One region of the Bacillus sp. DU-106 genome, then DNA from elsewhere that is predicted to be linked to it. Evidence: predicted binding sites of a transcription regulator. Region 1 holds the regulator's gene; each other region holds the start of a gene.
What was found. The regulator Rex, encoded in region 1, represses fermentation and respiration genes when NADH is low (regulators of the CRP and FNR family bind a similar motif). The targets are predictions, from matches to a motif close to TTGTGAAATATTTCACAA.
Positions count from the first base shown of each region.

Region 1 (5,500 bases):
TATAATAATAAATAATCTCAATTTCTTTTGCAAGTAAAAAAATCATAATTTTTTCGCAAATCACTATATAAACTTTCTATATACAATACTGCCTTTACTATATGAATCGTTGTTTCCACTGCTCGTATGTTACAATATGAAAGGACACCCTAAGTTGTTTTCGCTACACATACAACTTTCTCCTGTCTTCTATTATAATTTCAAATAAGGATTTACGAAAAAAACATAATTCAAGAGGTTTATATCGTAGGTAGCATATTTACATGTTATCCTAACTTATCTCATACACTATAGTTAGAAAGGATGGTTAAACCATTTGAAGAAACAATACTGGTGGATTATCGTTACATACATTTTAATGCAGTTATCTGGCGTTGTTGGATTACCACTTCTCCTAAAAACAGGACTCTATGATAATAGAGGATTTACCATTGAAGAAAAAGGACAAATCATAACGGGACACTGGGCAATCATTAGCTTCTTTATTGCATTATGTATCGTGCTTTGGTTACTTAGAACAGATATTCGTGACAGGCATTTAGATCCAATGCGCTCTTCTGTTCCAGCTACTATTGGATGGATTTTTATCGGGTTCTTCTTAGCAATCATCTCACAATCCATTGCAGGTATGATTGAAATGTATGTATTTGGGGTTCCACGTGGATCTGAGAATACAGACAGACTGATGGACATCGCAAGAACGATACCTTGGTTCCTTATTGTTGTATCTATAATTGGACCTATCTTAGAAGAAATCGTATTTAGAAAAATTCTATTCGGCACGCTTTATAAGAAGTTTAACTTCTTTATCGCAGCTATCATTAGTTCGCTTGTATTCGCAACAATTCATTTTGATTTTACTCACTTATTGGTATACACTGCTATGGGGCTCGTATTTGCCTTCTTATATGTGAAGACGAAACGTATTATCGTTCCGATTGCAGCTCATGTTGCGATGAATACATTAGTCGCTATTGGGCAAATTTTTATGAGCAATGAACAAATTCAAGAAATGATTAAAGAAGCTGAAAAAATGCAAGGCTTTATCGGAGGATTTTTTGTATGAGAAACTCACCATTGTTCATGGCTGCACTATACTTCCTTCTTGGATGTATCTTTACACGCTTCGCCATTACGAACGTGACAGATACAATCTGGAATATGTGGACAATACTATTTGCAGTTATGGCAACAATTGATTTTAATTTGGCACTTCGCCTTATATTAGTTAAATTCACAAAGAAGAAACAATAATAAAACGCAGAGGTCGCTTCCTCTGCGTTTTATTGTGGATAGTTTTTCAAAAAGTAAACTAATGTTTGTAACTCTACAGCTAAGTCAATATGATGAATTCTAATATTCTCTGATACGTTTAATCGCGCTGGTGTGAAATTCAAAATACCGTGCACGCTTGTTTCAGCTAATCTATCTGCTACAGCTTGTGCTACTGTAGCCGGTACTGTTAATATTGCCACTTGTATATCATTTGATAATCTCTCTTCTAATTCATCTAAATGATATACAGGAATGCCCCCGATTTCTGTTCCAACTTTCTCTTCACTAACATCAAATGCCATTTCAATTTTTGTATTATTGTTTTTCGTGAAATTATAATGTAAGAAAGCGGTCCCTAAATTACCTACTCCAATAAGTGCTACACGTGTTATATCATCTTGATCAAGTGTTTCGCGGAAAAATGATAATAAATAATTTACGTTATATCCATATCCCTTTTTCCCTAACGCTCCAAAATACGAAAAATCTCTTCGTATTGTTGCAGAATCTACTTTTACTGCCTCACTCAATTCGGCCGATGAAACACGCTGCTTACCAGAAAGAGATAAGTTTTGGATAAATCGATAGTATAGAGGCAATCTTTTAGCAGTGGCTTGTGGAATCTTTTGCTGATCCATATGACCTCTCCTCTCTTCCTATCTTTATTCATATACTTTAATCAAATACAGAAGTTTAGCACTCATTAAATTCCTTGTATAATAAAGAGAAGAAGTATTCTCTCTTTATTTTAAACTATACACTATTTTTAGTATGATTGAGAAATATAAACATGGCAAAGTTAAGAAATTATTTGAGGTGAAAACATTGATTTTATTACAAGTAAACGCGCTTTCGAAATTATACGGTGCAGAAACGATTCTTGCAAACATAAAATTGGAAGTACAAACAAAAGATCGTATCGCATTAGTTGGAAGGAATGGAGCAGGAAAATCTACATTATTAAAAATTATCGCTGGTGAATTATCTCATGATGGTGGCGAAATTATAAAACCGAAAGATGTCTCAATCGGATATTTAGCTCAAAATACTGGACTAGAAACGTCTTTAACAATTTGGGATGAAATGCTAACCGTCTTTACCCACTTACAGCAAATGGAGACAAAACTTCGAAGGCTTGAGCAAGAAATGGGAAAAGAAGAAAACTTTTCAAACGAAGCTACATATGAAAGATTGTTAGCTGATTATGACCAACTACAACTCAATTATAAAGATCAAGGTGGATATCAATATGAAGCGGATATTCGCTCCATTTTAAGCGGCCTTGGCTTCCCAGTTGAAACGCACCAGACGACGATCTCTACTTTAAGCGGCGGGCAAAAAACAAGATTAGCTCTCGGGAAATTATTATTAACAAAACCAGACTTACTTATTTTGGACGAGCCTACAAACCATTTAGACATCGAAACATTAACATGGCTTGAGCAATATTTGCAAGGTTATCCTGGCGCAATATTAATCGTCTCACATGACCGTTATTTCTTAGACAAACTCGTTACACAAGTATATGAAATTTCGAATAAAGAAAGCAGACGATTTGTTGGTAACTACAGTAAATATTTAGACTTAAAATCAGCATTATATGAGCAAGAAATGAAACGTTACGAAAAACAACAAGATGAAATCGCAAAACTTGAGGACTTCGTTCAAAAGAATATAGCTCGCGCTTCTACAACGAAACGTGCTCAAAGTCGCCGTAAACAACTAGACAGAATGGAATTATTAACGAGACCATTAGGGGATTCTAAGTCAGCATCATTCCACTTCGATATTGAAAAACAAAGTGGAAATGATGTTTTACAAGTAAATGATGCAACCATCGGCTATGATGGAAACCCTATAATTGAACATGTAACTATGCGCTTAACTCGCGGAGATAGTGTTGCTTTAGTTGGTCCAAACGGAATTGGGAAATCCACATTGTTAAAATCCATTGTGAATAAGTTACCACTATTAAATGGTGATGTTTCTTTCGGATCAAATGTATCTGTTGGTTATTATGATCAAGAACAAGCAAACTTAACATCTTCTAAACGGGTTTTAAATGAACTATGGGATGAATATCCACTGCAACCGGAAAAAGAAATCCGTACTATACTTGGGAATTTTTTATTCACAGGAGATGATGTACTGAAACCAGTATCTTCCCTTAGTGGTGGACAAAAAGCTCGATTAGCTCTTGCAAAACTTATGATGCAAAAGTCAAATTTGTTAATTCTAGATGAGCCTACGAACCACCTTGATTTAAATAGTAAAGAGATTTTGGAGAATGCTTTAATTGATTACCCAGGGACTCTTCTATTCGTCTCACATGACCGCTACTTTATTAACCGTGTAACAACGACTGTGGTTGAGTTATCAACAGAAGGTGCACAGGAATATTTAGGGGATTACGATTACTACGTTGAAAAGAAAAATGAAATGATTGAACGTGCAGAACTTGAACAGCAAGAAAGTGACGTTCCTGTTCAAAAGGTGGTTGCACAAGAGAAATTAAATTATTTAGAAGAAAAAGAGCGTAAAAAACTAGAGCGTCAACGCACTAGAAAAATTGAAGAGCTAGAACAAAGTATAGTGGAATTAGAAGAAGAAATTGCTACGTTAGAAGATCAACTTTGCTTACCAGAAATATATGCAGATTATGAAAAAGCTAGTGAAATTACAACTAAAAAGCAAACGCTACAAGAACAACTTGAAACTTGTATGGCAGAATGGGAAGAGCTGCATGTATAAGCATATTTAAATAAGGAAGATGTCTCATAAGTCAGGATTTTTGACTATGTGACATCTTTTTTTAGTACTTAAACAATTTTTTGAATATATCTATCGTAACTTAGAATATACTAACGATTTTTTAAATATATCTATTGTAACCCTATATATATTAACAATTCGACACGAAATATCGTTTTAACGACAAAGATTGACAAGATTAGCATCTTCTATAATGGGGAGATGTTTCAAAATGTTTTTCGGGGATATCTTCTTGCTTTTTATTTCCCGAAAAAGAACAAATTCAAAGGTCTGACATCAACCTATTTATCCACAAGTTTATACACATATCCACCTTTATAAAATAAACATCAAAATAACTTTTCCACATTATCCACAGTCAACAAAAAAGTTATCAACATTTTATATACACAATAAAACCCACATTATCAACAGATAATATGGGTTTTATCCACAACCTGTGGTTAATTATGTGTATAACTATGCTTCAATATCTAATCCTGGATTTGCATTTAAGGCTAATGTTGCACGCTTACCTTGTTCATAAGCAATTGTCCCTGCCGCTGCAATCATCGCTGCATTATCTGTGCATAAAGATAGCGGCGGAATAATTAATTCAATGTTTTCTTTTTGTGCAAATTCCTCTTCTAATCGCGCACGAAGTCCTTTATTAGCAGCTACTCCACCAGCAAGAAGTAATTGCTTTACATTGTAAGCTTCTGCTGCACGAGCTGCTTTCGTTACAAGTACATCTATTACACTTTCTTGGAAACTTGCCGCTAAATCTTCTGGTGCAATTTCTATACCGCGCTGTTTTGCGTTATGCACAGTGTTGATAACTGCTGATTTCAATCCACTAAAGCTAAAATCATACGAATCCGGTTCTAGCCATGCACGAGGCAAATCAATTGTCGGTTCTCCTTCATGTGCAAGGCGATCAATATGAGGACCACCTGGATATGGCATAGATAACGTACGAGCTACTTTATCATATGCTTCTCCAGCTGCATCGTCTCGTGTTTCACCAATTACTTCGAATGAACCATGTTCTTTCATATAAACAAGTTCTGTATGCCCACCAGATACAACAAGTGATAATAACGGGAATTGAACTTCTTTTACTAAACGGTTCGCATAAATATGACCAGCAATATGATGAACACCGACTAACGGAATATCATGTGCAAACGCTACTGCCTTCGCTGCATTTACTCCAATTAGAAGTGCTCCTACTAAACCAGGACCTTCTGTTACAGCAATTGCATCAATATCATCAAATGTGATATTTGCTTCCTTTAAAGCTTCTTCTAACACAACTGTAATTTCTTCTACATGATGACGGGATGCAATCTCTGGTACAACGCCGCCAAAACGTTTATGACTTTCAATTTGTGATGCAACGACATTCGCAATAATTTCCGTTCCATTTTTAACAACTGCTACTGCTGTTTCATCACAACTTGTTTCAATACCA
Region 1 covers NZ_CP026607.1:251,765-257,264, reverse strand. The annotation lists gene C3Y97_RS01515 (CPBP family intramembrane glutamic endopeptidase) at 317-1,066, shown strand; gene C3Y97_RS01510 (YdiK family protein) at 1,063-1,254, shown strand; gene C3Y97_RS01505 (redox-sensing transcriptional repressor Rex) at 1,284-1,913, opposite strand; gene C3Y97_RS01500 (ABC-F family ATP-binding cassette domain-containing protein) at 2,101-4,026, shown strand; gene tsaD (tRNA (adenosine(37)-N6)-threonylcarbamoyltransferase complex transferase subunit TsaD) at 4,507-5,500, opposite strand, start outside.

Region 2 (5,500 bases), 140 kb from region 1:
GCTAAAGATTCTACAGTTTCATGATTAAATCCACGAAACTCAATTCCGTCAAACATACGCCCTAACACTTTTGCTGTATCCTCTACAGATTCTTTTTTCCCAAGTTGAATATCACCTTTCCCTAAATATTCAGGATTTGCCCCTAAATCTGTACATGCTACTGTAAATGCACAACGCGTACGAGTAGAAGTTTTTTCAAATAAGAGCGCTACATTTTTACCTTCTAAATAATGATGCGGGATACCATTTTTCTTTTTCTCTTTTAATTCTGCTGCCAAATCTAGAAAATATAACAATTCTTCTTGTGTAAAATCTTTTTCTGCTAGAAAGCTTCTTCCTTTTAAATTTGGTCTAGTCATTAACATAATTCATCCCTACTTTCTCCGTTATTTATACTAAATATCTTTACGAACAATTGGCATACTCATGCAACGTGGACCCCCACGACCACGAGATAATTCCGAACTTAGCACCTCAATCACTTCTATACCGTGTTCACGTAATAACGTATTAGATACATAGTTGCGATCATATGTAACAACTACACCTGGCGCAATTGCTAATGTGTTCGAGCCATCATTCCATTGTTCACGAGCAGAAGCAATTACATCTCCTCCTCCACATGGAATAAGAACTAATTCACTTAAGCCTAATACCTCTTTTAATGCTTCCATTAAAGAAGTACGATGTGTAATTTTAAGAGTTTCCTCATCTGATCCTTTTTCTAAAATATAAATATTCATATTCCCTTTTGGCCCTTGAATGGCTGGGTGAATTGTAAACTTGTCATAATCAACCATTGTAAATACTGTATCTAAATGCATAAATGCTCGACATTTTGGAATTTCTATTGCTAACACTTTCTTAATTTTATTTTGTCGGCTAAAGAGATTTTTAGCTAAACGTTCAATTGCTTTAGCTGAAGTACGAGCAGATACTCCAATCGCAATTGTTTCTTCATTTAAAATTAGCTCGTCGCCACCTTCAATCGGAAATTTATAATCACGATCTAACCAGATTGGTACATTATGTTTTGCAAATCTTGGATGATATTTAATGATGTACTCCATGAATAATGATTCACGTCTACGCGCTGGTTCTCTCATCTTATTTATCGTTAAGCCATCGCCCACGCTAGCTGCTGGATCACGAGTAAAATATAAATTAGGCATTGGATCTAAGTAAAACGGATAGTGATCTTCCATTAATTCATATAAATGTGTCTTCTTACTTGTTTCAATTTCGTTTTTCCGTACACCGCCCATAATTTTTTGAATTAATTCTTCATTTGAAAAGGAAAGTAAATATTCTTTTAAAGTTTGATGTGCAACATTTACGTCGGCCTGTCCTTCTTTTAAAATACGATCAACAAATTCTTCTCGAAGTTTTTTATCTACTAACGCCTCAGCGGCTAGTTTTTCTAAATAAAGAACTTCAACACCCCGATTGCGTAACGTTTGTGCAAAATAATCATGCTCTTTTTGAATAATTGGTAAGTATGGAATATCGTCAAATAATAATTGCTGCAAATAATCTGGCGTCAAGTTTTCCACTTCTTTACCCGGTCGTTTTAATAAAACCGTTTGTAATTCCCCAATTTCTGAAGTAACATGTATCGGATGTTTCATTTGTTGTACCTCCTTTTAAATATGTTTGATGTCTTACAAGTACATAATAAATGCTCTGTATTTTCATCTTTGTGAAAGCATCCACATTATCATTGTGAAATATTAAACAAGTTATTTTTTTAAAATCATACGAATATGTATTTTTATAACAAACTATCTTGCTTTCTCAATAAAAAATACATATATTACGCATATATATTGAATATTTAACTTCCGTATTTAAGCAAAAATCCTGTTTTTAATTTTATTAAAAACAGGATTTTTGCATCTAAATAATTAAATTTAATCTTTCTTCTATAATCTCCCTATCTGATTTCGACTGTGAAATTATAAGGCATGTATCATTTCCACATATACATCCTATTTTTTCTTTCCAATCTAATTCATCAAATAAAACACCAATAACATGTGCATTACCAGGTAATGTTTTAATAACCATTAATTGATCTACACAATCAATTTTTACAACAACTTCTCGTAATTTTTTCTTTAACTTTATATCAGTTTGTAAATGCTCTTCTGAGAAAACTTTATATATCATTAATCCTTCTTGAGAAGGTACCTTCGTTAAGTTTAACTCACGAATATCGCGAGAAACCGTAGCTTGTGTTACTAATACATCTTTTTTTGCTAACAATTCTACTAATCTTTCTTGCTTATCTATTTCATACTCCTTTACAAATTGTTTAATTAACCGTTGTCTTTTTTCTTTTTTCATAAAAGACACCCCTTTTAATATTATAGCTCGCTATAATTTTCATCCGAAAGGGACAGAAAAGAATGTTGCGGAAACGTTCATAGTTTAACTGTAAATATTAAATCAAGCTAAATAAAAAAGAGAAGAACAATATTCTGTTCTTCCTTTTACATTGAAAATCGTTCAATTGTTTGTTTCAAATCAGTTGCTTGCTTCTCTAAATCCTTTAATAATTGATCGATTACTATCATATTTTTAGATTGTTGTAGCGTCACACGTGCTACTTCTTGCGAACCAGCTGACGTTTCTTCAGCAATTGCTGCTACAGCTTTTGTTTGTGCTCCTGTTTGATGAATGTGGCTCACTTGTTCATTCATATAACTACTAATTTGCTGAGTTGCATCGGCTACTTCCATAACACTTGATGACATTTCTTTTAAAATTAATTCCGTAGCTTCCCCACGTTTCGCCTCTTCTTTAGCTATTTTCACTTGTTCTGTCATTTTCATTGCAACTTGTTGTACTTCATCTTGCATATTCCGTAATAACTGCGATATGTTTCTTGCAGAATGATCACTTTCATCAGCAAGTTTACGTACTTCTTCCGCAACAACCGCAAAGCCTCTTCCATGCTCTCCTGCACGAGCTGCCTCAATAGAAGCATTTAGTGCTAATAAATTCGTTTGGCTAGCAATCGCACTCACAACAGACACAATATGTTCTACTTGTTTCATTCGTTCTTCTAACTTCTGTACATTTTGCATTGAATCTTCATTTTCTTTTGCCAATGTTTGAATACCTTGAATTAAAGACGTAAAGACACGAGTACTATGCCCTAAAGCTTCAACCATTTCTGAAGACAATGTATCAGACTGCTTCGCTTTTTCTTCTACTTCACTTGCAATAGAAGTCGTTGTATCAACAGCAGAAACAATTGCTTGAATTGATGCCGCTGATTGCTCAGCGCCTGAAGAAATCTCTGCAAGTGTCTCAGATACACCTTGCGCTTGTCTCGTTGCTTCGCCTGTTTGTTTTCTAATCTGCTGTACTTGATTATTTGTATACGAAAATGTTGTATCAATATTTTTTACCATGCCCCTTAAGTTTCCTAACATCATATTAAATGCAACACTTAAAGATTTAATTTCATCATCTGTCTTCGGTAATGGAACATCTTCACGAATATCACCCTCAGCTGCTTTTCTTGCCGCTTCCTCTAACTTGCGAAGCGGTTTAATTAAAAATACGGCTGCTCCATATGCTAAAATTCCAGACCATACTACCCCTAATAACATAACGATAATATTATATACAGTTTGACTTACATAACTTTGAAAATAATCGTATATCACGTAAATAAAAAATATACTTGTTGAATATGTAATGAAAGCTAAAACTGTAGTGAATAGCATAAGTTGTGTACGTAATCCAAAAGAAAATGTTTTTCTTTCTTTTTCCATCTTCCCTTTCCCCCTTTTTATAAGCAATATAAATACTACCTATATATTATTATCCATATTTTCATTATAGAAGGATATAGAGATTTTAAAAATCATTATTTCTTTGAATATCAAATTGCACGAAAAAAATAAAGGATTCTGACAATTTATGACTAATAACAGAAATACAGGGCAACATTTGTAAAATATATTTTTAACTGGGGGTTTTGTATGATTCAAGTTCGAAATCTAGTAAAATCATTCGGTTCACTTGATGTGTTAAAAGGAATTGATTTAGAAGTAAAAGAAAAAGAAGTTGTTGTTTTAATTGGTGCCAGTGGTTCTGGTAAAAGTACATTACTTCGCTGTCTTAACTTTTTAGAAATGTACGATGAAGGCGAAATTCACTTACAAGGTGAGCGAATTGATCCAAAGCATTCAAATTTAAATAAAGTCCGTGAAAATGTCGGTATGGTTTTTCAGCACTTTAACCTCTTTCCTCATATGACCTCACTAGAAAACATCATAGAAGCACCTATTCACGTAAAAAAATTAGAGAAAGCAAATGCACAGGATATTGGAAATCAACTTCTCCAAAAAGTCGGCCTTCAAGATAAAGCGGATGTAACTCCTCATCTTCTTTCAGGTGGTCAAAAACAGCGCATTGCCATTGCACGAGCTCTTGCAATGAGCCCTAAGATTATGCTATTTGATGAGCCTACCTCAGCTTTAGACCCTGAACTTGTTGGAGAAGTATTGCAAGTTATGAAAGAACTTGCTGAAGAAGGGATGACAATGGTTATTGTTACTCATGAAATGAATTTCGCAAAAGATGTAGCTGATCGCGTCATCTTTATGGACGATGGAAAGATTGTAGAAGATGCTCCGCCAGTACAATTCTTTTCAGCTCCATCACATGAACGGGCAAAACAATTTTTACGCAACGTTTTATAATGTAACTTTTGTTTCAAACGAAAAGGAATACATTCATACGGTGCACAACTAATCATCCAAATAAAATATTTCAATAACATACTAAAAAACCATCCGTATGATCAATATATAGGAGGGGTTTTATGAAAAGAAAACTATTAACCATTGTTGCGAGCATTACACTATGTACATCCTTCATACTAGGAGCTTGTAGCAAAGAAAGCTCTACTACTTCATCAAATAGTGAAAAAGAATTTCGCTATGCGATGAGTGGATTATACAAACCTTTTAACTATAAAGAAAATGACGGCAAACTTGTCGGCTTTGATGTAGAAATCGGTGAAGCTCTTGCTAAAAAGATGAACATGAAGGCTACGCCCGTTACAAACCCATGGGAAACGCTGATTCAAGGTCTTCAAGCGAAGAAATATGATGTAATACTGGGTAGTATGGCAATTACAGAGGAGCGCTTAAAAGCTGTTAGTTTCTCAAATCCGTACTATCGCTCTGGCGCCCAAATTTTTGTGGCTAAAAAGAATACCGCTATCTCTTCTCCAGAAGATTTAAAAGGTAAGAAAATTGGTGTTGTAAAAGCTAGTACCTTTAAAAATCTTGTTGCAAAATATACAGATCAAATCACAGAATATGACAGCGATATTACTGCTCTTATGGACTTAGAGCCTGGGCGTGTTGACGCAGTAATTACGGATCAAATGGTTGGTCTACGTATGATAAAAGAAGGAAAATCGAAGATAAAAGAAGCCGGAAAACCATTAAATCTTGATGAAATGGGAATTGCTATT
Region 2 covers NZ_CP026607.1:392,940-398,439, reverse strand. The annotation lists gene argF (ornithine carbamoyltransferase) at 1-365, opposite strand, end outside; gene arcA (arginine deiminase) at 396-1,628, opposite strand; gene argR (arginine repressor) at 1,897-2,346, opposite strand; partial or broken gene C3Y97_RS28400 (methyl-accepting chemotaxis protein) at 2,493-3,065, opposite strand; partial or broken gene C3Y97_RS28395 (HAMP domain-containing protein) at 3,435-3,620, opposite strand; gene C3Y97_RS02140 (amino acid ABC transporter ATP-binding protein) at 3,996-4,718, shown strand; gene C3Y97_RS02135 (ABC transporter substrate-binding protein) at 4,841-5,500, shown strand, end outside.
Region 2: the regulator Rex is predicted to act here: its motif matches at 1,721-1,738, upstream of arcA (arginine deiminase).

Region 3 (5,500 bases), 1.7 Mb from region 1:
AAGAGCAAAAACGCCTAGCTGATGAGCAAGCTCGTAAGCAACAAGAAGAGCAAAAACGCCTAGCTGATGAGCAAGCTCGTAAGCAACAAGAAGAGCAAAAACGTCAGGCTGATGAACAAGCTCGTAAGCAACAAGAAGAGCAAAAAGCACAGCAAGCTCAAACACAACCTGCTTCAGGAAATACTAGTAGTGCATATTACAAAAATTGTGCCGCAGTTAGAGCTGCCGGGAAAGCTCCTCTATATAAAGGACAACCAGGTTATGACTCACATCTTGATCGTGATGGCGATGGAGTTGCATGTGAAAAATAGTAGTAAAAAAGAAGCTTCTAGTAAGCTTCTTTTTTATTATCAGAAACTATTATGACGAATTCCCTCTCCCTCTTCCTTTTATAAAACTCATTTGATTATCCTTAAAATTGACACATTATAAGTGATTTCAATCACCACATTGTTTTTCATTTATTGCTATTCTTAATTTAGATATTACATTCAAACTTTATGGAGGCATTCATATGGAACATACATTTACTGAAACTTCTATTGTCGGTGAGATTGTTACACAATTTCCAAAAGCTAGTAATCTTTTTAAATCATATAGAATAGACTTTTGTTGTGGTGGTAATAAACCACTTATTGATGCAATTCATGAAAGAAATTTATCAGCAACAGAAGTACTTACAGAATTAAATACGCTTTATCATAATACGAAACGATTAAATGAATCTGAAATTGATTGGAAAAATGCTTCTTATCGTGAATTGATTGATTATGTTATAAATAAGCATCATCGCTATTTAAATGAAGAATTACCACAGTTAAGTCCGTATGTGACGAAAGTATTACGCGTCCACGGAGCAAGTCAGCCTCACTTAGCTCAAATTCATAAGCTATTTCACGAATTAAAGATGGAATTAGAACAGCATTTAATTAAAGAAGAAACAGAAGATTTCCCATTAATTTTAGAATTTGAACAAAATCCAATTGACGAAAACTATGTGAAATTACGTAAAATAGTAGATGAGTTGGAAAATGAACATAACCACGCAGGCAACATTATTAAAGAACTTCGTAAAGTTACAAATGACTTTACTCCTCCAGAAGGAGCTTGCGGTACTTATCGACTTGTTTACCAACGTCTTGAAGCGCTAGAGTCTGATTTATTTGAGCACATTCATTTAGAAAATAATATTTTATTTCCACGTGCCATTACGAGAGCATAAATAAAGAGCAGGACATGAGTATACATACTTATGTCCTGCTCTTTCATTTGGTAAAGACTATACACATCCCTCTCGAATAAATCCGAATTTTAACAATTTGTGAATCATTATAAAAATGTGATAAACATCACATCTCTTCCTTTTTTGATTTTCTATAATAAAAACATAATCCTTTGTTCAACATTTCACAGAAAAAGGGGAAACGAAAATGAAAAAACGTTTAGTTATGATCGGAAATGGTATGGCTGGCATACGCTGTATGGAAGAAATATTAAAACATGATAGTGATTCATATGAGATTACTATTTTTGGAGATGAACCTCATCCAAACTACAACCGTATTATGCTCTCTCATGTTTTACAAGGCAAAACAAATATGCAAGATATCATTATGAATGAATACAGTTGGTATGAAGAAAACGAAATAACTTTGTATACAAATGAAAAAGTTCAAAGTATTAACCGAGAAGAAAAAATTATTATTACAGAAAAGAATCGTACTCTTACATATGACAAACTCATTATCGCAACAGGTTCTAGTGCTTTTATTTTGCCTGTAGAAGGTTCCACTCTCCCTGGTGTAACAGGATTTCGAACAATTGAAGATACACAATTTATGATTGATACCGCTAATGAAAAGAAAAAGGCTGTTGTCATTGGTGGTGGGTTACTTGGTTTAGAAGCCGCAAGAGGTCTTATTGACTTAGGGATGGACGTACATGTTGTTCATTTAATGCCAAACTTAATGGAGCAACAACTAGATACGAAAGCAGCTTCTCTTCTGCGCGAAGATTTAGAAGCGCAAGGCATGAAATTTCTAATGGAAAAGAAAACTGTAAAAATTCTTGGTACAGACCATGTTGAGGGCATTCAATTTGAAGATGGTGAAGTTGTAGATTGTGATTTAATCGTAATGGCTGTCGGAATACGCCCAAATACGCAAATAGCAAAAGATGCCGGTTTAATTGTAAATCGCGGTATTGTAGTCAATGACTATATGCTAACAAATGATGAGTCCATTTATGCAGTTGGAGAATGTGCAGAGCATGACGGTATCGCATATGGACTTGTTGCTCCTCTTTATGAACAAGGTGCGATACTAGCAAAACATATAACAAATTTACAAACTGATGGATATTCGGGCAGTATCGTCGGTACGCAATTAAAAGTTGCAGGTTGTGATTTATTCTCTGCTGGTCAAATTTATGAAGATGATCAAACGAAAGCAATATCAATCTTTGATGAATGTAAACGTTCCTATAAAAAAGTATTAATTCGTGATAATAAAGTCGTCGGTATCGTTTTATATGGTGACACAGCTGACGGTACACGTCTCTTTAGCATGTTAAAGAAGGAAGAAGATATACAAGAATATACACCAGCTTCCCTTCTTCACAAAGCTGGTGAAGAAAGTGAATTTGACGTTGCTACAATGAGTGCGGATGACACGATTTGTGGATGTAATGGTGTTACGAAAGGTTCAATCGTTCACGCCATTTTAGAACAAGAGTTAACGACTTTTGAAGAAGTTAAAGGCTGTACGAAAGCCGCAGGTTCTTGTGGTAAATGTCGTCCACTTGTGGAACAAGTTTTATCTCATACACTTGGAGATGCTTTTGATGCCTCAGCGCAATCTGCCGGTATGTGTGGATGTACACCTTTATCCCGTGATGAAGTCGTAGCAGCCATTCACGAGAAAGGCTTAAAATCTCCAAAAGAAGTACGAAATGTTCTTGGTTTTGCACATGAAGACGGCTGTTCGAAATGCCGCCCTGCTTTAAACTACTATTTACGTATGGCGATTCCAGAAGAATATGAAGATGATAAATCGTCCCGTTTCGTTAATGAAAGAATGAATGGTAACATCCAGCACGATGGTACATTCTCTGTTATTCCACGTATGTACGGAGGCGTTACAACAGCTGATGATTTAATGAAAATTGCTGAAGTTGCGAAGAAGTATGATGTTCCACTTGTGAAAATTACCGGTGCAAGCCGAATTGGCTTATACGGTGTCAAGAAACAAGATTTACCTAACGTATGGGCTGACTTACATATGACTTCGGGGTATGCATATTCAAAATCGCTTCGTAATGTAAAATCATGTGTTGGTTCTCGCTTCTGCCGTTTCGGTACGAAAGATTCATTAGGACTTGGTATGCTCCTTGAACAATCATTAGAAATGGTAGATACACCTCATAAAATGAAGATGGGTGTAACGGGCTGTCCGCGTAACTGTGCGGAAGTACTGACGAAAGATTTTGGCGTTGTTTGTGTCGAAAATGGATACCAACTTTATATTGGCGGAAATGGTGGTACAGAAGTACGTGAAGCTGATTTTGTAATGATTGTCCCTACTGAAGATGATGTCCTTCGCATCGCTGCAGCTTACATGCAATATTATCGTGAAACTGGTATTTACGGAGAGCGTACCGCCTACTGGACAGAACGTTTAGGCTTCGATCACATAAAAGAAATACTACAAGATGCAAGTATGGTTACTACGTTAAATGAACGTTTCCAAACAGCTCGTAGAACATATACGGAAGCATGGGGACAAGCACTAGAAACGAAATCATTAAAAGCGATGTATGAAGTAGAAACTGTGAAATAAGGAGCTGTGATCTAAATGATACACACGAAAGAAAAAATAAAAGTTATGCGTGCGGAAGATCTTGCTATTCAAATCGGTAAAGAAGTGCAAATGAAAGGTATGTCTATCGCCCTATTCCGCCTTTCAAATGGCGATATTCGAGCTGTAGAAAATCGTTGTCCTCATAAAAACGGACCGTTAGCAGAAGGGATTGTGTCTGGAGAATTCGTCTTTTGTCCACTGCATGATTGGAAAATCTCACTACTAACAGGTGAAGTTCAAAAACCTGATGACGGCTGTATTCAAACATACGAAGTAGAAGTTATTGACGGTGACATTTATTTATACATGTAATTTTCGAAAGGAAGCCTCCTCTGGCTTCCTTTTAAATAAAAATTGATGAGGTGCAATTATGAACGGATATGTATATTTAGTTGGTGCAGGACCAGGTGATGAAGGGCTTATTACAAAAAAAGCGATAGAGTGTTTAAAACGTGCAGATATTGTTTTATATGACCGTTTACTAAACCCTTTCTTTCTTAGCTATACAAAACAAACATGTGAACTTATGTATTGCGGAAAAATGCCAAAGAATCATATTATGCGGCAAGAAATAATTAACGCACACCTTCTTCAATTTGCGAAAGAGGGCAAAATTGTTGTCCGATTAAAAGGCGGAGATCCATCTATTTTTGGCCGTGTTGGTGAAGAAGCAGAAACTTTAGCAGCAGCAAATATTCCATATGAAATTGTACCAGGCATTACATCTAGCATCGCCGCTAGTAGCTATGCAGGTATTCCCCTCACCCACCGTGACTACAGTAATAGTGTCACTTTATTAACCGGACATGCAAAAGGTCCCTTAACCGATCATGGAAAATATAATTCATCTCACAATAGCGACACGATTGCCTACTACATGGGTATAAAAAACTTACCTACAATTTGTGAAAACTTACTACAAGCAGGAAAAAAAGAAGATACGCCAGTAGCAGTCATTGAATGGGGTACAACTGGTAAACAGCGCGTTGTCACAGGGACACTGTCTACCATTGTTTCTATTGTCAAAAACGAAAATATTTCTAATCCTTCTATGACAATTGTTGGTGATGTTGTTACTTTGCGGAATCAAATCTCTTGGAAAGAACGTAAACCATTGCACGGCAAGAAAGTTTTATTTGCAGCTGCAACAAATAAAAAAAGCGCAATAAAGCAAAAGTTACAAGAGTCCGGTGCAGAAATATATCAAATTCCAACTTTCAAAAAGAAAGAATACACAGTAACCTCTGAACAAATCAATAAGATTTTTAACGTTGATCGTCTTGTATTTTGTTCCGCTGACAGTGTAGACATCTTAATGCAATCATGCAGTAAATATCATAAAGATATTCGTTCCTTACAGGCAGAACTTCAGTATATGAACCTTTCTATTCAAGAAAAGCTCATGCAATATGGATTGTTCAGTAAACCTGCGCAATTTTCTTCGAATTCAACGATTTATTTAGGACGAAACATTAACCGAATTGCTGTTATTCAAGAAAAAATTGGTGCTGGTTCCTATATGATGACTCATGAGTACACAATTGATCATCGCTTCGATGAAATTCATTCACGTATTCTTTCTGAATTCTCATGGGATAGCATTGTATTTGAAGGTCGTGCTTCTATTGATACGTTTCTAGCAG
Region 3 covers NZ_CP026607.1:1,993,213-1,998,712, reverse strand. The annotation lists gene C3Y97_RS10355 (excalibur calcium-binding domain-containing protein) at 1-311, shown strand, start outside; gene ric (iron-sulfur cluster repair di-iron protein) at 515-1,222, shown strand; gene nirB (NADPH-nitrite reductase large subunit) at 1,431-3,836, shown strand; gene nirD (nitrite reductase small subunit NirD) at 3,852-4,169, shown strand; gene C3Y97_RS10335 (uroporphyrin-III C-methyltransferase) at 4,228-5,500, shown strand, end outside.
Region 3: the regulator Rex is predicted to act here: its motif matches at 1,338-1,355, upstream of nirB (NADPH-nitrite reductase large subunit).